Regions from separate parts of the Mesobacillus sp. AQ2 genome, predicted to be linked through region 1. Evidence: riboswitches for the same ligand, from Rfam matches in the RefSeq annotation. Region 1 holds a riboswitch; each other region holds the start of a gene.

The links. A riboswitch is a leader RNA that binds a small molecule or an ion and turns the genes downstream of it on or off. The one in region 1 is predicted to bind cyclic di-GMP.
Region 2: linked by a shared signal. The riboswitch ahead of QNH36_RS22735 (RHS repeat-associated core domain-containing protein) and the one ahead of QNH36_RS20105 (hypothetical protein) in region 1 are both predicted to bind cyclic di-GMP.
Region 3: linked by a shared signal. The riboswitch ahead of QNH36_RS21645 (OmpL47-type beta-barrel domain-containing protein) and the one ahead of QNH36_RS20105 (hypothetical protein) in region 1 are both predicted to bind cyclic di-GMP.

The regions. Positions count from the first base shown of each region.
Region 1 covers NZ_CP126080.1:3,990,358-3,997,677, reverse strand. Annotated here, with positions in the region: gene QNH36_RS20120 (lactonase family protein) at 1-493, opposite strand, end outside; gene nadE (NAD(+) synthase) at 713-1,534, shown strand; gene QNH36_RS20110 (hypothetical protein) at 1,586-1,930, opposite strand; cyclic di-GMP riboswitch class I at 2,170-2,254, shown strand; gene QNH36_RS20105 (hypothetical protein) at 2,529-2,753, shown strand; gene QNH36_RS20100 (acetyl-CoA C-acetyltransferase) at 2,807-3,991, opposite strand; gene QNH36_RS20095 (GntP family permease) at 4,055-5,497, opposite strand; gene QNH36_RS20090 (acyl CoA:acetate/3-ketoacid CoA transferase) at 5,535-7,130, opposite strand; gene QNH36_RS20085 (beta-ketoacyl-ACP reductase) at 7,176-7,320, opposite strand, start outside.
Region 2 covers NZ_CP126080.1:4,545,896-4,553,215, reverse strand. Annotated here, with positions in the region: gene QNH36_RS22740 (Ig-like domain-containing protein) at 1-2,919, shown strand, start outside; cyclic di-GMP riboswitch class I at 3,060-3,149, shown strand; gene QNH36_RS22735 (RHS repeat-associated core domain-containing protein) at 3,235-7,320, shown strand, end outside.
Region 3 covers NZ_CP126080.1:4,296,715-4,304,034, reverse strand. Annotated here, with positions in the region: gene fliW (flagellar assembly protein FliW) at 1-322, shown strand, start outside; gene csrA (carbon storage regulator CsrA) at 329-547, shown strand; gene QNH36_RS21660 (flagellin N-terminal helical domain-containing protein) at 701-1,417, shown strand; gene QNH36_RS24015 (flagellin) at 1,638-1,877, shown strand; gene QNH36_RS21650 (endonuclease) at 1,886-2,839, opposite strand; cyclic di-GMP riboswitch class I at 2,966-3,062, shown strand; gene QNH36_RS21645 (OmpL47-type beta-barrel domain-containing protein) at 3,140-7,320, shown strand, end outside.

The sequences.
Region 1 (7,320 bases):
CTGCCGCATATTTCCCGTCAGGAGTGAAGCCGGCATAATGCGTGTGCGCTTTTTCCTGCCGCTCATCCGGTCCTGAACCCTCATGGACCACGCTTGATAACACATTTTCAATACTGCCGGTTTCAGCGTTCAGCAGATAAGAATCTGCAGTCCCTTTATGGTAATTAGCGGATAAAAGCAGAGTGTTTTCCGGGTTCACGCTCACATGGCAGGGAGATGCTCCTGGAGCAAGCTGTGAATCGATGAAAGATAATTTTCCGGAGTCAAGAATGTTGAAGCCTGCAACTCCTCCGGAATCACCTTCTTTTGCGACTGCATAAAGGAAGCGGTTGTCATCGCTGATTGTCAGGTAAGTAGGGTTTTCCAGAGCTGCAGCTGGTTCCACATCAAGGATTTTTCCATTTGCCGCATCCAATGTGAAAGAATAGATCCCCTCGCTGTTGCCTTTTGTATAGGTACCGAAATAGCCTTTGAACTTTTCATGGGTTGCCATTATGAATGCCTCCAATTTAATTCGCGTTAATACTATGGTTTATAGTCTAGCAAAAAAATCATGGCAGACAAAATGTTACGTCCACCATGGTAATGGGTAAAATAAACATGAGCATTTTTGGTATTGGGATGTTAGGTTTTCTGACGAAAATCTGGACTTTGGACTTTAGAAGGGATATGCTCTTTTTTGAATAGTTTTTCGTGAATTAGGAGGGTTATCATGAGCTTGCAAAAGCAGATAATTGAAGATTTGAATGTGCAGCCGCAAATTGATCCCCAGCAAGAAATCAGGAAAAGAATCGATTTTTTAAAGGAATATTTGCTTACATCAAGGGCGAAAGGGTTCGTTCTAGGCATCAGCGGCGGCCAGGATTCCACTCTGGCGGGGAAACTTGCGCAAATGGCTGCGGAGGAATTGCGGTCAGAAGGCAAGGATGCCAAATTCGTCGCTGTCAGACTTCCTTATGCGGTGCAAAAAGATGAGGATGATGCTCAGAAAGCACTGGAATTCATCAAGCCGGATCAAACGATCACCTTCAATATCCAGCCTGCTGTCGACACCTTCAATACCCAGTTCGAGGAAGCGATTGGCGAGAAGATGACAGACTTTAACAAAGGAAATGCAAAGGCAAGGATCCGGATGATCACCCAATATGCTATCGGCGGGCAGGACGGCTTGCTGGTGATTGGGACAGACCATGCTGCTGAAGCAGTAACCGGATTTTTCACAAAATACGGGGATGGAGGAGCTGACCTGCTGCCGCTTACCGGCTTGAACAAGCGCCAGGGCAGGGAACTGCTCAAAGCATTGAATGCAGAATCAAGACTGTATCTGAAAGAGCCTACCGCTGACCTTTTAGACAACAAGCCGCTTCAATCGGATGAAACCGAACTTGGCGTCAGCTATGAAGTAATCGATGATTATCTTGAAGGAAAGCAGATTGATGAAGCAGCAGCAGCCAAAATTGAGGGCAGATATCTTGCTTCAGAGCATAAACGGCATGTTCCAGCGTCCATGTTTGATTCATGGTGGAAGGAATAAGCACAAAAAAGGCCTGGCTAAGATTTTCGATCAAAAGCCAGGCTTTCCTTTTTATTCAGTTTGCGCAATAGCTAACTGTGGCGCATCCTCTTTGTCTGTCACTTTGTCGATTTTATCGGTGAACATCTGGAAGACCCGCTTTTTTTCTTCCAACTCCTTGATATACTCTTTCAAATCATTGAATTTCTCCTCAAATGGCTGATGATACAATTCGCGAATCTTCCTGTTCAGGTCCGGATTCACTGTCGACTGGACAACCTGCTTCGTGATGTTAAATTTATATGTATACACTTTAAGCTCATTTTTTACTTCGTCATACTCCGCATCTATTTCTTTAAGAATCTCTTCAATTTCTGCTTTCCATTCATCTAGCGACTTTTTAACATGCTGTTCCATAAGGATCCTCCTGCCATTCGCCTGTAATAAAGCTTCTTCCTTTTATTCTAGCAACTGAACTTTACATAGAGATTGCTGGGATATTACATTGTGAAAACAATGCGCTAATCAAAGTTGGCGCCTGAAAGGGTTGTCTATCTTTCATGCGCTCACAAAGTTATAGGAAATTAGACTCATCTTTGTAATTAATTGGCGAATTTTGTTGAAAGTATGGTTCTAAAGTTTTATATTTTAAGTAGAACTGAAAAAGGCAAACTTATCGAAAGGTGAGGACGCAAAGCCACGAGTCTAAGGCCATGCTGCTAGGATAGTCGGGTTGCCAATAAAAGATCGGATGAGTATAGAACATATCGGTGAATGGTATTGGTTGACTGTTTGCCAAAGGAAATCCGCCGTCTTTTTTGGAGGATTTTTTTTATTCTTCCTGGTCCATTCTGCACAATCATGCAAAAAGAACTGAATTTCACGTTTGCCGAGTGTGAGAAAGGATAAATAAAACTTAAGTATCTTGACAGGACGAGTGAAAATAATCCTTTTGGCAGGTTTTGTTTTTAGGAAAAAGGATTTTTGAAAAATAGAATGGAAGGTGGAGGAAACGTTGACTGTATTGTTTGGGACGGTAGAGTACTTTGAACGGGAGATAGAGTTTCATTTAACAGATGTTGAAAAAAGGGAAAGGTTCCAGGAAGAAATTCAGCAGATACAAATGAAGCTGGAAGAAGAGCTTCGGAATGATTTCATCTGTGACGAGAGGCTAAGAAGGGAATGCCTTGAGAATCTATCAAATGCATGCAGTAAATTAACTGAAGATTATGTAGTTTGATAACTGCTAAAATATGAAAGCCTGTGGTGCGGACCACAGGCTTTTTCTATTGATTAAACATTTTCGATGATCGTTGCGACACCCATTCCGCCGCCTATGCAGAGGGTGGCCAGTCCGTATTTTTGTTCTCGTTTCTTAAGTTCGTGGATGAGTGTGACTAGAATTCTTGCTCCGCTTGCTCCAATTGGGTGGCCAAGCGCAATGGCACCGCCGTTGACATTTACATTCTCCTCGCTCATGCCAAGTTCCTTCATGACGGAAAGAGCCTGTGCCGCAAATGCCTCATTCGCCTCTACTAAATCGATATCCGTTAACTCCATTTCCGCTTTCTTAAGGGCTTTCTTAACAGCGCTAACAGGCCCAATACCCATGATGGATGGATCAACGCCCGCAGAAGCATTCGCCTTGATGGTTACAAGTGGAGTAACTCCTAGTTCTTTTGCTTTTTTGCCACTCATCACCACAACTGCAGCTGCGCCATCATTGATTCCAGAAGCATTGGCTGCGGTTACGGTTCCGTCTTTCTTGAATGCAGGCCGTAACTTGCCAATCTTTTCAAGAGTGCTGCCGAATTTAGGATGCTCATCCTGATCGACAATAATAGGATCGCCTTTACGCTGTTTCACTTCTACAGGGACGATTTCATCCTTGAAACGTCCAGAAGTGATCGCTGCTTCTGCCCGGTTCTGGCTTTTGACTGCGAAAGCGTCCTGTTCATTGCGCGAGATTTCATATTTTTCGGCAAGGTTTTCGGCAGTAATACCCATATGGTAGTCATTAAATGCACATACGAGTCCATCGCCAAGCAATGTATCAACGAGTTTTTGGTCGCCCATTTTGAAGCCTTCTCGCGCACCTTTGAGAACGAAAGGCGCCTGGCTCATATTCTCCATTCCGCCAGCGACAACGATATCGGCTTCACCTGCTGCAATTGCTTGATATGCCAGGTGAACGGCCTTCAAACCTGAGCCGCATAGTTTATTGATTGTCATGGATGGGCATGTCTCTGGAAGTCCTGCTCTCATGGCAGCCTGGCGTGCCGGATTTTGACCAAGCCCGGCTTGAAGGACATTTCCCATGATGACTTCATCGACGGAATCAGCACTAATATTTGCTTTTTCCAATGCAGCCTTAATAGCGGCCGCTCCAAGATCAACTGCAGATACCTTTGAAAAAGCTCCGCCAAAAGCTCCTGTAGCGGTCCTGACCGCACTTGCAATCACAATTGAATTTTCCATTTTTACTGCCCCTTCCGAATTAAAGTTAAGAAAGGGGGAATTGCTCCCCCTTTGTTGTTATTATTATACTAGTCCAGTTAACTTGTAGACTGCAATAATGAAGAATACAGCCAATGTTTTTATTACAGTAATAGCAAAAATATCTTTATAAGATTGTTTATGAGTTAATCCGGTAACAGCAAGCAAAGTAATAACTGCACCGTTGTGAGGAAGTGTATCCATTCCGCCTGATGCCATCGAGATGACACGGTGCATGACTTCTGGCGGGATATTGAATTCTGTGATTGCCTTCATGTAAGTATCAGCCATTGCACTCAAAGCAATCCCCATACCGCCTGAAGCAGATCCAGTCACACCTGCAAGAGTTGTAGTCGTTACTGCTCCATTGATGAGCGGATCTGTGAATGTTGTTGAAATTCCTTTACTCACAACAGAGAATCCTGGAAGAGAGGAAATGACTCCGCCAAAACCGTATTCAGCCCCAGTATTCATCGATGCAAGCAAGGCACCGCCTATTGCAGTGTTGACTCCAACTTTAAATCCTCCGGTAACCTTCTTCCAGTCATATAAAAGAGTAGCCAGGATGCCAAGAATCAACGCCAGTTCAACGGACCAGATTCCAACTACTCCAGCCATCTGGACCGTACCATAGGATTCAAGACCAATCTTTGAAAAATCAAACCCATTCGGATACCATTTTGGCAGATTCACTGTGAAGAATTTGTTAGCTACACCAACAAGCACTAATGGTACGAATGCAAGTACAGCTCTTATTGTGCTCGTTTTAGCAGTCATGTCAATGTTGCTGACACCTTCATCTAGTGCCTCAGCTTCTGCTGCAGCAGCGGATTCTGCATTATCAAATCCGTAGAAACCTTCGCCGCGTTTTGCAGCTCTCTTTCTAAGAGTTTCAAGATAAAGCATGCCTAATGTGAAAACAAGGATTGCACCAATGATCCCGAGGGCAGGTGCCGCGTAAATATCAGTCCCGAAGAAGCTTGTTGGAATAACGTTTTGGATCTGGGGCGTGCCTGGAAGTGCGTCCATCGTGAATGTGAACGCTCCAAGGGCAATCGTTCCCGGAATAAGCCTTTTAGGAATGTTCGCTTCTCTGAATAAGTTTTTAGCAAAAGGATAGATGGCAAATACCACAACGAACAAGCTAACCCCGCTGTATGTTAATATAGCGCCCATCAACACGATTGCTAGAATGGCACGGGTGCCGCCAACCAATTTAATGATGGACTTAGCGATGGATTCGGCAATCCCAGACATTTCGACTACCTTACCGAAAATTGCACCAAGCAGGAAAACTGGAAAATAGTTTTTGATGAATCCGACCATCTTTTCCATGAAGATGTTGCTGAAAAAGGGCAGTACGTGGCTTGGGTCCGTCAGCAGCACAGCCAAAAGGGCAGCGATTGGTGCAAAAAGGATGACTGAATACCCTTTGTAAGCTGTGAACATCAATAATCCAAGGGCTAATAGTATAATGAATAGCTCCATATGGGGAACTCCTTTCTAAAACACAAGTTTTGATGGATCAGATTGCTGCAATATTTCGTAAGCCAGGAGTTTTTTTATCCTTTAAACCCATAGGTTCATCCATGAAAATCCTGCTGTCCATTAATTTTAAGTCTTTGGCAATCAATGGCCTGAAATTCATCTGGGAAAGGATATCTCTTTCTAAATTGATGCCAGGGGCAATCTCTGTAAGCGTCAATCCCTCAGGCAAAAGTTCAAAAACGGCTCGTTCGGTAATATAGATGATTCTTTTATTATTTTCACGTGCCACATCACCACTGAAAGTGATTTGCTCTACATTTTCGATGAATTTTTTTGCTTTGCCCTCCTGGAGGATTTCAAGCTTCCCTTTGCCGGTCCCTACCTTTAAGCCACCGGCAGTGAATGTTCCGCAAAAAGCGATTTGCCTGGCGTTTTGGGTAATATTGATGAATCCGCCGCATCCGGCAATTTTAGGGCCGAACTTTGAAACATTAATATTTCCTTTAGTATCACATTGAGCCAGGCCAAGGAATGCTGCATCAATTCCGCCGCCATCGTAATAGTCAAACATATATGGTTGATCAATGATCGCCTGTGGCCCGATTGAGCAGCCAAAATCCAGCCCGCCTGCTGCTGTGCCGCCAATTGCACCAGGCTCAAGAGTTGGAGTGAATTGGTCATTCATTCCTTCCTCCTGGAGGACATGTGCGATAATTTCAGGCACTCCGATTCCATAATTCAGTACTTTGATATCCTCGTTCAATAGCATGGCTGCACGGCGCGCGATCACCTTGCGTTCGTTAAGGGGATATTTTTTATCGGATTGCTTATGAACAACATCGCTCCGGTAAAAATCTTCATTGTGCTGTGTTCCGAATGTCTGCATATGGTTGGCCGGGTTTTCAACAACAACCACATAATCGACGAGTATTCCCGGTATAGCCACAAGCTTAGGATCTATTGAACCGTTTTTGACAATCTTTTCTACCTGGACAATCACCTTGCCTCCGCTATTGCGTGCATTCATGGCGATGGATAGGATTTCTAGTGTAAGCGGTTCCTTTTCGAAGCTGATGTTACCGTTTTCATCGGAAACCGAACCTTTCAGCAGAGCAAAATCAAGCTTCTGTGTTCTATAGGCAAGATAAGATTTGCCGTCAAAGTTTACTTTTTCAACGATTTCCTCTTTTGTAGCTTGATTCAGCTTGCCGCCGTCAATATCCGGGTCGACAAATGTTCCTAATCCTACATGTGTGACCGTGCGCGGTTTACCAGCTGCTCCATCACGAAACATCTGTGAAATGACACCCTGCGGCAGGTTATAGGCTTCAATTTTGTCATTGACCACCAATGGCTGGAATTTTGGCGCAAGTCCCATATGACCGCCGATGATTCGCTTCACAAGTCCTTCATGAGCGTAATGGTTCATGCCTCGGTCAACACCATCACCGTTTCCTGCTGCATACATAAGGGTTAGGTTTCTTGGAGACTGGCTTTCAAGGAATCTCTTTTCTACCTCGATATATATTTCTTCTGCAACGCCAACGCCAATAAAACCGCCCAGGCCCACAATCGTGTTGTCGGTGATCAAATTTGCTGCTTTCTGTGATGAAATGATTTTTACAGAAGACATAGTCAACACCTCATTGTCATTTTCTATTTCAGTCCAGGGGTCGGATTAAAGTCTTAATCCACCGGTCACTTCCAGGACATGCCCATTGACATAACTTGACTCGTCGCTTGCAAGGAATAATACTGCGTTTGCAATTTCCTGCGGCTGACCAAGGCGCCCAAGCGGGGTTTTCTCTCTGATTGGCTGGAGG
Region 2 (7,320 bases), 560 kb from region 1:
AATGATTCAGCAATCACTTTCACGATTGACCAGAATGAACCGAAGCTAACGGTAGAAAACCTGCAGCAAAGTGGCCATTACCCAGGATTGAAGGATGCGACCTTCACCATAGAAGACTTAACACTTGACCTGAGCAAGTCCCTGCTGAAAGTCACAAAAGAAGACGGGACAATTGTTGAATATGACAAGTGGACAAAAGAAAATAAAGGTAGACTGAAAACTGCTTACCAGGTCCTGTCTTTTGAAGAAGAGGGAGACTATAAGTTAGAATTCTCAGGCTATGACAAAAAGGGAAATAGCTATGCCATTAAGCCGATATCTTTCACGATTGATAAGGCGAAACCGGAGCTTACTTTAAGTGGAATAAAAGATAGGGACTTTGTAAAGGGCGGAAACTTGATTAAGGTCCAGGTTGATGAGCATAACCATGAATACATGAATGTAGAGGTCTATTACAAGATAAATGGTGGGGAGAAACAAAAACTTTCCTGGACCGATAAGGGTGAAAAAACTACAAATGACTACACATTCAAAGGCGACGGAAACTACGAATTCACCGTCATAGCAACGGATAAAGCAGGAAACCAGTCAACCATGAAAAGGACTTTCACTGTGGACGATACTCAGCCGGAAATTAAAATTACTGGCGCTGAAGATAATTCGTTCAATAACAAAGACCGAGAGATTAAAATCCAGGTAAACGAGCGAAACTTTGAAAATAATAAAGTGGAAATCGAGTTTAAAGTGAATGGGGAAAAGGTCAAGTATCCTGTTAAGTGGGAAAACGTTGATCAAGAAACAATTTTAAAGCACAGGTTTGAAGTTGATAATGACTATGAAATCATTGTTAAATCAGAAGATGCAGCTGGAAATCGTGCTGATATGAAAACTCTCAAGTTCACGATTGACAAGACAGAGCCTAAAGTAGAACTAGCGACAGAGATTCAAGATGGTAATGACTACAGAAAGAACATGCTGGTCAAAATGAAAGTTGAAGACCGCAATATCAATCTTTCAAACACAGAACTAAACGTTGAGAAAAATGGTAAGCCGTACAATGTTGGCAAGTTAAAGTTGCTTGCTGATTCAAAAACAGTTGCGGTAAATAGCTATACATTCTTTGAAGAAGGCAAATATATCATCAACCTAAAGTCAACCGACAAAGCCGGCAATTCAAAGAGACATGATCAACTTGCTTTCATCATCGACAAAACCAATCCAATCGTAAAAATCGATGGAGCAGAAAATAACTCTTTCAATCCTGAAAGCAAATATGTCACCATCTCGATTGACGAACTGAATTATAAAACGAACAATGTGAGCATCAGCGCGACGAAAGATGGAGCTGCATTCCCTATTGGTACATGGAAGAACAGCGGAAAACTTTCGAAGCTGGGCTACAATTTTACCAGGGACGGCCTATACACAATCCTCGCGACTGCAGAGGACAAAGCCGGTAACGGTCCAATCACTGAAAAAAGGACCTTTACAATCGATAAGACCAAACCTGAAATTGACATCACTGGTGTCGAAAATAACGCCTATTACAATGTTGATAAACCTGTTAACGCTACAATCAAGGACGTAAACCTGGATATCAACAGAATCGCTGTGACTAGAAACGGTGCAAGATATAACGCTGGCGGCTTCTCTGTTAATGGAGATCTCGCTTCCTTCCGCCACAACTTCAGCGGAGAAGGTGAATACAACATCCTGGTTGAAGCAACCGACAAAGCAGGCAACAGCTTCAGCAAGACGATGAAGTTCACCATCGATAAGACGAAGCCTGTCATTACGCCGAAGTTTAAAGGACAGAATCGTGTCATTAAGAATGGCGAGTATATCAATGAAGTATTCACTCCAGAGTTTGCCCTGGATGAAGCAGAGGATATGATCGTATCGGCTACTCTGAACAACGGCGCAAACCTTGGCAGAAACATCCCTGTTGCAGCAAAGGAAATGAAATACACATACAAGGTTCTTGCTCGCGACAAAGCCGGCAATGAATCAACACTGGAAATAGGCTTCACACTTGATACTACAAAGCCAATGCTGAATATTTCCGGCGTACTCGATGGATTCTTCAATAAAAACATTGCGCCGAAAGTGACGTATTCAGACATCCATCTGGATAGCAGCAAGACATCCGTAACCTTGAACGGCAAGACATTCGAAAACGGAACAAAGCTTGAATACGAACAGGATTATATTTTAAAAGCAGTCGTAACAGACCTGGCGAATAATATTTCATCAAGAACGATTGTCTTCACAATCGATAAAACATCGCCAGTCATCAAGTTCAAAGAGCCGATTTCGAATAAGTATTTCAACACCGACCTTCTGCCTCAGCTTTTGATCGAGGACATGAGTTCTTATGACATCATTGCGATGATGCTTGATGGAAAACCATATGAAGCTGGCGACCCGATCAAGGAAGAAGGAAAGCACGTCATGTTCTTCGAAGTAAAGGATAAGGCAGGCAACATCCAGCAGCTGAGCGTCGAGTTCATTATCGACAAAACCGCGCCAAAGGTAGTTTATGAAGGTGTGAAAAATAAAGAAAAATACTATGACCCTGTTGACATCGCCATCCGCCTCGATAACCCGAATGACAAAATAAAATCTGTCATGATTAACGGCGAAATGTTCGAAGGGGACGTATTAGAAGAAAATGGCTACAAAGTAATCAAAACCAAATTGGCTGAAATCAAGCCTTACGAAATCGCAGTTACCGCATATGACGAAGCAGGCAATGAAAAAACAACAGTCATTTCATTTGAAATCGTCGAAAAGGGAGCATTGGTGAAGTTTTATGAAAATAAACCTTTGCTTGGCGGTACACTGGCCGGAGTAGTAGGTCTTGTAGTTGCCGCAACTACGGTAGTGATACGCAGAAGAAGGATGAAAGTTGAAGAATAAAGAAAAAGAATCCAGAGGAATCCATCCTCTGGATTCTTTTTTTCGACAATAATTAGGAAAATTGTCCTATTTTATAAAAAATAATCAGAATTTGTAAAATAATGTAGTATAGTTATATTGAACTATAACTTTATAACTATTCAAGTAAAAGGCAAACCCGTTGAAAGGCGGGGACGCAAAGCTTCAGGCCTAAGGTGGGTATATCCTATTATGGCGGCTGGGTTGCCGTGAATCATTCATCCTAGTAAACTCCTTTTTTACCGGTAACCAAAAGGCGAAGTATGCCCTTTTACAGACGGAAAGAAAGGAGTTTTTATGTATTTTAAAAGATTTACCGTAATATTTTTATCTGCAATCATCCTATTCAGTAGTGTTGGGGTCTATCCAGCACAGGCATTTGCTGAGAAGAAGGCTTTTGAACAGGAGTTTTATTCGAATCCTGAGAACCTTCTTGGCCTGCTGCCGGAAATCGACCAGCATCAGCCGGTCAACAATCCAGCCCAGGGAATCAAGCCCCCGGTGCCAAATACTTCACCGGAAATTCCAAACAGCCAGGTGGCTCCACGAAAGCAGCAGCAGGCACCGCCGCCTGCAAACACGACTGCTGAACCACCTATCAACATCGAAAACGGATATTTGGAACTGAAGGAAGAAGATATTCTTGTTCCGGAAGTATTGCGTCCGTTTGGCATCAAGAGAGATTACTCCAGCAATAATACCGAAGATGGTCCTTTTGGGAAAGGCTGGACCACATCACTGGAATCAAGACTCGAAATGTATGCCGAGTTTTCAATGGGAGAAAGCCGCCTAGACGGCAGCACCCAAAGCTACGCATTCGACAAGAAAGATCCGAATGCCTATGTGACCGAATACGATGAAGACTCCATGACAAACTATGAGCTTGACAAGGGCGAGTATATTACAGCGGCCAATGGCGATAAGCTTACAAGGATTAGCCAGTTTGAGTATGTTGTTGAAACAGCTGATAAAACAAAATATACCTATTATGGCTACTATGCATCGTGGAGAAAAGGCCAGGACGAAAAAGTCGGAAGATTGGTCAAACAAACAGATCGTTATGGCAACAGCATTCAATACGGTTACGACAATAAAGGCAAGCTTGAAACGATGACAGACGATTACGGCCGCACGATCCAGATCAAATGGTCAGGCAGCCATATCAGTGAGCTGATTGATCCAGAAAACCGTAAAATCAGCTTCTCTTATGATGGCTCTGGAAGACTGGAAAACGTAAACTACCCAGGAAATAAATCAATCACTTATTCTTATGACGGCGGCCGTATTTCAGGGATCACAAATGGTGAAGGGGAAACCACTTCATTCACGTATGACAGCAACAATCGTGTCAAAACGGCGAAAAATCCTGCTGGCGCTGTCCTGTATAGCTATTCTTATACAACTGACGGTTCAGGAAAACTGACGAAAACCATTAAGCAAAATCCAGCAGGAGAAGCATGGACTTATCATATTGCAAAAGAGAAGGCTGTCCGTGTCACTGACCCGCTGGGATATCAGACAAACTTTGAAAACAACGATAATGGAAAGATAACGAAGAAAATTTCCAGCACAGGAACAGAAAGCTTTTCCTATGATGATAAGGATCGTATTAAGACAAAGACTGACATATTTGGCGTAACCACAACCTATACATATGAGGACTTATGGAATCAGCCAAAAACGATCAATGAATCCACTGGAAAATCAACCGTTTATGACTACGATTCCAACGGAAAATTAACAAAGAAAACGGAAAATGGAATTGTTACGACTTATGGCCACGACAGCAAGGGCCGCATGCTTTGGGCGAAGGATTCTGCTGGCGCTCAAATCACCTTCGAATACGACGCTTTTGGCAACATGAAACAGGCGAAGAACGCAAAAGGTGAAATCACCAGCTACACTTTTGACAGCCTTGGGCACATCAAATCGATGCAGGAGCCTAACGGCTATAGAGAGCAATATCAATATGACGGGGATGGGAATCTCCTTAAGATCACCTATGCTGATGGGAAGACGCTGCAGTATTCCTATGACAAGGCTGGCAGGATCCTGACGATTACCAACCAGCTGGGTCAGGTGACATCCCATAAGTATGATAACGCTGGCAAACTGGAAACCATTACAAACCCAAAAGGATACCAATATGTCTATTCCTATGACAGCAAGACTGGAAGGGTAAAAACTGTAACGGCACCAGGAAACCAGGTGATATCCTATGATTGGGACGGACTTGGCAGACTGAAAACCTTTAAAACAATCGAGGGTACAACCTCTTATGTTTATGGAGAGCACGGGGCGGAGAAAGTGACATCGCCACGGGGTACACTCGAGTATGTTTATAACTCAAAGGGCCTGGTTGACACAATCAAGGATGAGCTTGGCCGCACAACCAGCTATAAGTACAATAACTCCCAGCAGATTACATCAATCACTGATCCAGCAGGAAGAGTACAAAGCTATGAATATGATTCAATCGGGCGTTTGAAAAAAGAGAAATCTTTTGATGGCCAGACAGTCCAGTATGTCTATAACGGACTTGGCTTATTAAAGGATAAAGTATATGAGGACGGCACAAAAGAATCTTATTTATATGATTCTATTAGACAGGTTTATAAAAAGACGCTCCGTGACGGAACCACCGAGGAGTATACTTACCATCCTGGCGGGCAGCTCGCCACAGTGAAAAATGCTCTCGGACAGGTCACGAGTTATGATTATGATAAAAACGGCCATGCAACAGGGGTAATCAACCCTGCAGGAGGAAAGATTACCTATTCTTATAATGCGATAGGGAACCTGACGGCGATTAAAAATCCGCTGAACCAGGTCACTTCATTCTATTACGATGAATTAGGCCGTACCGAAAAAATCATAGGTCCAAAAGAAAGCACTCAAACCTTCAAATACGATGAACTGGACCGCCTGGTTGAAACAGTAGACCAGATGGACAGAGTCCATAAGTGGACCTATAATGCAGCAGATAACACATCAACTTACACTCGTCCAGATGGAACGAAACTGACATACAAATACAATAGCCTGGGCTTGATCAGCGAGTTTAGCAACGCTCTTGGCGAAAAGACAGCCTGGACCTATGACAAGGCAGGCCGTCCAACCATCATTGAGGACGCACTCGGCCAAAAAACACAATTTTACTATAACGTCCTTGACCAGGTCACAAGGGAAACACGGCCGGATAATGCTGTTACAGAATACAAGTACAATGATGCAGGCAGATTATATGAGGCCATTAATCCGCTAGGGCAGAAAACGACACTGTCCTATGATTCATTCGGCAGAGTGACAAAATCGGAAGATATCAAGGGAGCAACCAGCTATACCTATGATGTGATGGGCCGGACCCTAACCATGACGAACCCGCTCAAGCAGACGATGACATGGGCATACGACAAGCTTGGCCGGGTTAAAGAGATGGTGGATCCGCTTCAAGGGAAGACAGAGTATCAATACAATCCATTAGGACAGGCAGAGTTGGTGACACAGCCTAATGGAGCCGAACAAAAAATGAAGTATGACGCCTTGGGAAGGGTTACGAGCATGACTGACCCTCTTGGCAATAATACTTCCTACCAATATGACGAATTCGGCAACGTAAAGACAGTAACCGATGCCCTTGGCCAGAATTCCGAAATGGAATACAGCCTTGCAGGTGAGCTGCTTTCAGTGACGGATCCTGCAGGAAATAAGACACAATACCAGTACGATAAGCTTGGCCAGCTGATCAAAACAATCAACGCGCTTAATCAGGCAACATCCTATGAATACGACCAGGCCGGCCGTTTAAAACAGGCAATCATGCCGAATGGTGCAGTCACTTCACATAATTATGATGCACTGGGAAGAAATATAGAAACAATCGATCCAATGGCCGGGGTCACCAAGTACCAATATGATGAGGTCGGAAATATCCTTGAAACTGTCGATCCTATGGGGAAAAGCAGTTCATTTGATTATGATGCCCTTGGCAGGCTGGTATCTGAAACAGACCGACGCGGCAAAACGACGAAGTATGAGTTCAGTGATCAGGCAGGAATCGTAAAAGTAACCGATCCAACTGGAGCAGTCATTAGCCAAAAATTTGATGCGCTCCAGAATCTGATTGAGGAAACGAATCCTTTAGGGAACAAGACATTTTATAAATACGATCCTCTTAACCGTCTGACGGAAGTGAAGGATGCACTCGGCAATATTGAAAAAACAACTTATGACTCAGTGGGCAATGTCCTTTCGGCAGTCGATAAAAATGGCCATGCAACAAGCTATGAATATGACCTTGCTGGCAACATGACAAGCATGACGAACCCGGCGGACGGGAAAATTTCCTACCAGTATGACAAACTGAACAGATTGGCTGCCCAG
Region 3 (7,320 bases), 310 kb from region 1:
CGAAGACAATATTTTTTATGTGTTGCAGTCGGTTGCTACTCCTGCGCTTGCGTTTATTTTATCCAATCCTTTTAATTTCTTTAAAGACTATGATTTTAAATTAGAAGATACTGTAGTAGAGGAACTCGGTATAGAAACAGAACAGGACGTTCAGGTGTACTCTATCTTAACTGTCCACGATCCTTTTGAGAAAACAACATCGAACCTTCAGGCTCCAATCATTCTTAATGTTAAAAATTATAAAGCGAAACAAGTAATCCTGCATGAAGAGCAGTATTCTACAAAGCACCCAATTTTCGAAAAAACAAAAGCGAGAGGGTGATGAGAAATGTTAGTACTGACAAGGAAAAATGGAGAGACGATAAAAATTGGCGATGACATAGAAATCACAGTGATCTCCTCGAAGAATGATCAAGTCAAAATTGGTATAAATGCACCAAAGAATATTGAAATATTCCGGAAAGAAGTACTGGATCAAATCCAGAGTGAAAATGAAGAAGCAGCAAAGGATATTTCCTCTGTACTCGACTTTATGAAAAAGAAATAAAAAAGAAAAAATTATAAAAAACTATTAAACAATTTTTCCTCCAGACGATAAAACTATTGTAAGAGAAATAAGGGCGGCCGACCTTATCACTCGGACAAAATAAAATCTTGTTCACATGGATGTGAACACCAAATTCAAGGAGGAAAAAACACAATGAGAATCAATCACAATATCGCGGCTCTTAACACTTACCGCCAATTGAACACTGCAAACGGTGCTCAAGGAAAATCAATGGAAAAATTATCTTCAGGTCTTCGCATCAACCGTGCTGGAGATGACGCAGCTGGTCTTGCTATTTCTGAAAAAATGCGTGGACAAATTCGCGGTTTGGATCAAGGTTCAAGAAATGCCCAAGACGGTATCTCAATGCTACAAACAGCTGAAGGAGCACTTAACGAGACTCACTCTATCCTTCAACGTATGCGTGAACTTTCAGTTCAAGCTTCAAGTGACACTAACGTTGTGGAAGACAGAGCTGCAATTGATGAAGAATACCAGGCATTAGTTACAGAAATCGACCGTATTTCTGATGAAACTGAGTTTAATACTCAAAAACTTTGGGATGGATCTACTGGACAAGTTGACTTTCAGGTAGGAGCTAATGTTGGTCAGATTATCTCTTATACTTTCTCTAATGCTGATTCAACAACGCTAATGGTTGCCGTTGGAGATTTAACAACTAAAGCTAATGCCCAAACTGAACTTGCTGCAATCGATACTGCAATTGAAACAGTATCAACTGAGCGAGCAAAATTAGGTGCGACTCAAAACCGTTTAGAACATACAATCAACAACCTGAACACTTCTTCTGAAAACTTAACTGCTGCAGAATCACGTGTACGTGACGTTGATTATGCTTTAGCTGCTTAAGAGCAGTGACAAGCACAGTCGTCCTGGCTGGTAACGGCCAGAGATCATGATCGGGTGAATTGCTGGAAACCCCTTATAGCTTTTCTTGCCACAACGTAGCCGGAAACGGCAGGCGTGATGGCTTGAAAAAAGAAAAGATTGGGCAATCAGCAGCCAAGCTCCTGGCTCGAAAGAGTGGAGAAGGTTCAACGACTAGGATAAACCATCTAAGGCGGTAGCTATGATGATGAAATCCATAGGTGAAGCAATGACCATCAGCATTGCGAATCCGAAGTGCCCGACCCCTACTAGTTTATTAGAGGGTGAAGATATAGTCTGGTCATTTGTGAAAGCAAATGTTCGCACGATGGCGAAAGAAATGATGGAACAAACTAAGAATTCAATTCTTTCTCAAGCAGCACAAGCTATGTTGGCTCAAGCAAACCAACAGCCACAAGGAGTTCTTCAACTTCTTCGTTAATTTTTACCTTAAGAGGTTTGTCCACTGGACAGGCCTTTTTTTCTTGCTTCAATGATTGAAATAGACAAAATCTCACTCATTGTAATTCCTGTTTCTCTTTGAATGGAAGAGATTTTTAATAGTTCTTCATTAGTTAAAGTTACTTGATGTGCAAATTGCCATTCTAAATGATTAGGGGTAATAAGCTGATAATCTTCGAACCATATTTTGATGAATATTTCTGGTGTTATAGAGTGGATCAGCTCTTTAATTTCCTTTGTGGGTTTCTGAAGTTTAATGGGAAGATATACTGATGTCCGTTTTTTATGTGGAAAAATTAAACCTGTTTCTGAACAAGTAGGTATCTGCTTTCTCATCATTGAAGGATGTAAGTAATCCTTTACAAGGTGAAAAAAATACATGATTTGCCGTTTGTCGTATATGCATAATCGATTTTGGCCATCAAGCGAGAATTGTAATTTGAATTTATCCTTCATCATTTCAATTAACAAATTATTTTCAGTAGGGGAAAAGTTATCTGTTGAGAGGATGATTTTTTTAACAATACCTCCCTTTTTCAAAAGGTAGCCGTCATCCTGAAACCACCATGCTAACGCTTCAGGAGTCAAGGTTAATTGGAGTATGTCTATCGGAATGACTTTAACCCGTCCTTTATACCATTTCTCTTTCAAATAATTAAAAACAACTGATGTTTTCGATTGAACATACACTGATTCCGAGAATCCTATGCTGACTCTTGAATCTTTATCTCTTTTATATTTTGGCTGCGTAAGGGGAACAAAATCTTTAAGGCTTCTGTAGCAATAGAAACACCAGTCTTTATCTTTGTATCGATGCTGGAACCGAAGACGAGGGCTTTTATTTATTTCGATTGTTAAGCTCCCATCTCCAAGTAACTTGCCATTAATCAATCCTAGCTGATAAACAGGGATGTATTTTAAAATATCGTGAAATTCATTCATTGTACACCTCTAATCAGGAACAGGTGTTCCGCTATATTTATATTATAATCTATTAACTTAAAAATTAATAGGTAAATGTACCTATTAATTAACAGGGTCTTTTGTATTAAAATTAAAGGTAAATATAAGTGAAAAAGGCAAATCATAGGAAACTATGAGACGCAAAGCCAAGGGCCTGTTCTACATTTCTAGTTATTTAGGTAGATGGCAGCCGGCTACCACGAGGATACATAGACTTTTTTACTATGGGCCTTGGGTAAGGTCTTTTTGTTTGCTCTTTTTTCGGAAAAGGAGAGAAAGATGATAGGGAAATTATTTAAAATCCAGACTTTAGTCGTAGTCATGGTTATGGTTGCTCAATTGATTTTACCTATAGGGACAGCCATGGCAAATGATGTTGGGAGTATGCTGCCTCCAAGCAATCTCGCCTATTCAAAACCATCCCCGGAGGACGTGAAGCTCAGTTGGGATGCTGTTTATGGAGCAACAGGATACAACGTTTATGAAATCCAGGAAGGGCAGATGACACTGATTGGTACTGCAAAGACAGTGAACTACAGCCTGAATGACCTTCGTGAAGGAAACTACAAATATACCGTTTCTACTTTGAACGGTGATGCTGAATCGGGTCCTTCAGCACCGATAACTGTCGACATTGTCTATCCTTCAATGGAAGCCCCAACGAATCTAAGCTATAAAATCCAAAATGGAAACGATTTGGTCCTTAGTTGGACAGCTTCAAAATATGCTGAAGAGTACTTTATTTATGAAGTGCTGGTGGATGGAAAGAAACAATTAATTACAAAGACAACCTCCAATAGCTATACGAAAACGAATGCTGAAGCGGGCAGCTATACATATGTTGTTTCTGCATCGAATAAGTTCTTTGGCGAATCTGCTGCATCGGAACCGATCACTGCAGAATTGATCCAGCCTGTTATGGAGAAGCCGGGGGATCTGTCATTTACTATCACTAACGGCACGGATGTCACATTGAAATGGAAGTCTTCGTATCTGGCAAATGGATATAAAATCTATCAAATGGTGAATGGGGAAAAGGTTCTTAAGGAAAGCGTTACTGGAACAAGTGTTAAATTTACTAACCAGCCAGAAGGAGACTATGAATATGTTGTCCATTCATTTAGTGACCGTTTTGGAGAATCTGCAGAGGGCAGTCGGATCTCTTTGACGGTCAGCACAGTTGTCATGCAGGCACCTGATGCTTCGGCAAGAGTCATTAATTTTAATGATATTATCCTGAGCTGGGGGCGCGTCGATTATGCGAACAGCTACAAGATCTATCAGGTTATTAATGGGGAAAAGGTTCTGAAAAATACTGTGACAGGAACTTCAGTGACTTTTTCAGGACAGCCTGCCGGTGAATATCAATTCGAAATCTATTCATACAGCGATCGCTTTGGCGAGTCTGAAAACGGGTCTAAACTGACTGTTACAGTGGACAGCTATGAACTTGCGGCACCGGAAAATGGCAGTCATAAGATTTTAAACGGAAACGACTTGAACATATCCTGGGATGCTGTCGAAAATGCGAGTGAATATAAGATTTATCAGATCGTGGATGGCCAGCGTGTGTTGAAGGATACTTTGACAGGCACTAGTAAGACCTATTCAAACCTTGCTGAAGGAACATATGATTTTGAAATCTTTTCGTCGAATCCAAGAATTGGGGAATCTAAAGACGGATTGAAAATCAGTGTTGACATTGTTCATCCGAAAATGGGGGCACCGGGCAATGTAGAATATTCTACTAGCTCCCCGACAAGCTTCTCTTTAAGCTGGGATAAGGCTGAATACGCAACGAATTATAATATTTATCAAATACTTGATGGCGAAAAGGTACTTAAGAGGACGGTAACTGGTACGAGCATATCCTACAGCAATATGGAAGCTGGTGAATATGAATATGAAGTGTATTCCTATTCTTCAAGGTTTGGCGAATCAGCAACAGGCAGCCGCGTGAAAGTCACTCTTGATGGCTATGTCATGCAGGCTCCTGGAAACCTGAAATACTCAATCCTTAATGGCAATGATATTAAACTTGAATGGGAGCCAGTTGAGTACGCTGCCAGTTATAAGGTCTATCAGGTTATTGATGGGGAAAAGGTCCTTAAGACAACCGTAAGAGGGACGTATGCTACGCTGACCAACCAGCCGGCTGGGGATTATGAGTTTGTCGTCCATTCCTTCTCTTACTTTTCAAGCCAGTCACCTGAGGGGACAGCTATTAAACTATCGCTTGTTCATCCTGTAATGGAAAAGCCGGAAAATGTAACAGCATCTATCCTAAATGGAAATGATGTAGCACTTGCATGGACCTCAGTTCCTTATGCTAATAGTTATAATGTTTATGAGTTAATAGATAATGAGGAGCTGCTGATCGGCTCCGTTTCGTCAACATCTTCTCCTAAAAAGACGTTTACAAATACATCAGAAGGTGAGCATCAATACATCATCCGTTCCGTCAGCAGCCGCTTCGGAGAATCAGCCCAAGGCGGGAAAGTAGATGTTTCGGTTGTATTCCCTGAAATGCAAAAGCCGGAAAACCTGACATACAGCATTGCAAATGGAAATGACATTGTTTTAAAGTGGAATTCATCCTCTTTTGCAAAATCATACAATGTTTATAAAGTCGTGGACGAAGAAAGAGAGTTATTAAGAACTGTTACCAGCACATCAACTACGTTAGTGAATATGCCGGAAGGGGATTATATCCTGCAAGTAACTTCAGTAAGCGATCGTTTTGGTGAATCAGCTGAGTCAACTTTAGTAGAATTCAAGCTTGTTTTTCCAATCATGCAGTTACCAGCGAATTTTAAGTACAGCATTGCTAACGGAAATGACATCGCCCTGAGATGGAATGCCTCTGTCTATGCAAACTCTTATAACATTTATCAGGTTACTGATGGAAAAAAAGAGCTGGTGAGGACGGTTAAATCCACGTCTTCGACTTTCACCAACATGCCGGAAGGGGACTACTCCTATGAGGTTCATTCATTTAGCGACCGCTTTGGTGAATCCCCTGAGTCAGCAAAAATTGAATTACAGTTGAAATGGCCTGAAATGCAGCCTGCAGTATTAACAGGATCAGTATTTAATGCCAATAATATTACCCTATCCTGGCCAAAAGTAACCTGGGCAAATGGCTACCAGGTCTATAAAGTGAATGGTGAGAACCGTGAATTGCTTTATAAGGGTACTGCTTTGTCTTACAAAGTTTACAACCTGAAAGAGGAAGAGCATTCGTTTGAAGTTGTAGCTTACAGCGATCGATTCGGGGTGTCGCCAGCTTCTAATAGATATACTGAAACAATTGTCTACCCTGAAATGGGAGTGCCGAAAGCGACTCTGAAGCTACTCAGCGAAACAAGTGCCAGAATCTCGTGGGATTTCGTCACATTTGCCAACGGCTATAACATTTATGAACTGATTAATGGCAAACCGGTTCTCGTAGCGGAAAAGGTGAATAACTTATCCTATACACTCTCAAATCTGACTTACGCAAACCATCTTTATTACGTAACATCATACAGCAACTCCTTCGGGGAATCTAATCCTTCTGAAACCGTGCTGGCCAAACTGATCATCGATGAAGAAGCTCCGGTAACAACATCTGATGCTAAGACGGATTGGACAAATAAAACGGCAAAGGTGAATTTGTCCGCCACTGACAATGAAACAGGTGTGGCAGCGACATACTATTCACTGAACGGCAATGATTATACAGAAGGTACTTCTTTTACGGTCGAGAATGAAGGCGTTCATGAAATATCCTTCTATTCAATCGATAAAGTTGGAAATAAGGAAGAAGTCCAAACAGTAGAAGTGAAGATCGATCAGACAAAGCCTCAAACTGAATCAGATTTAACAGGCGAGTGGACCAATGAAAATGTTGCTGTAAAACTAACAGCAGAAGACAATCTGAGCGGTATTGCTAAAACCTTCTATTCAGTGGATGGCTCTGAATACGCAGAAGGCACAGAATTCATTGTTATTGGCGATGGAATTCACGAGATCAAGTATTACAGTATCGACCATGCCGGCAATGAGGAAGAAGCCCGGGCCGAGACAGTGAAAATTGATACTAAGCCTCCGGAAACAGATTCGAACATTGAAGATAAATGGTACCAGGATGCTTTTAAAGTCGAATTGTCTGCAAACGACAATCTTAGCGGTGTGACAGCGACGTTCTATTCCCTGGATGGCATCCGCTTTTTTGAAGGCACAGAGTTGCTGCTTGAGAAGGATGGAATATACACAGTTGCGTACTACAGTGTGGATGCGGCCGGCAACATCGAAGCAGCCAAAACAAAAACAGTGAAAATTGACCGCGAGGCTCCAGAGACTTCCGCCAATTACCCTGAAGAATGGTACAAGGAAAACGCTGAGATTGTTCTGGCAGCGGAGGATAACCTCAGCGGAATTGCAAAAACATTTTATTCAGTTAACGGTTCAGAATTCAC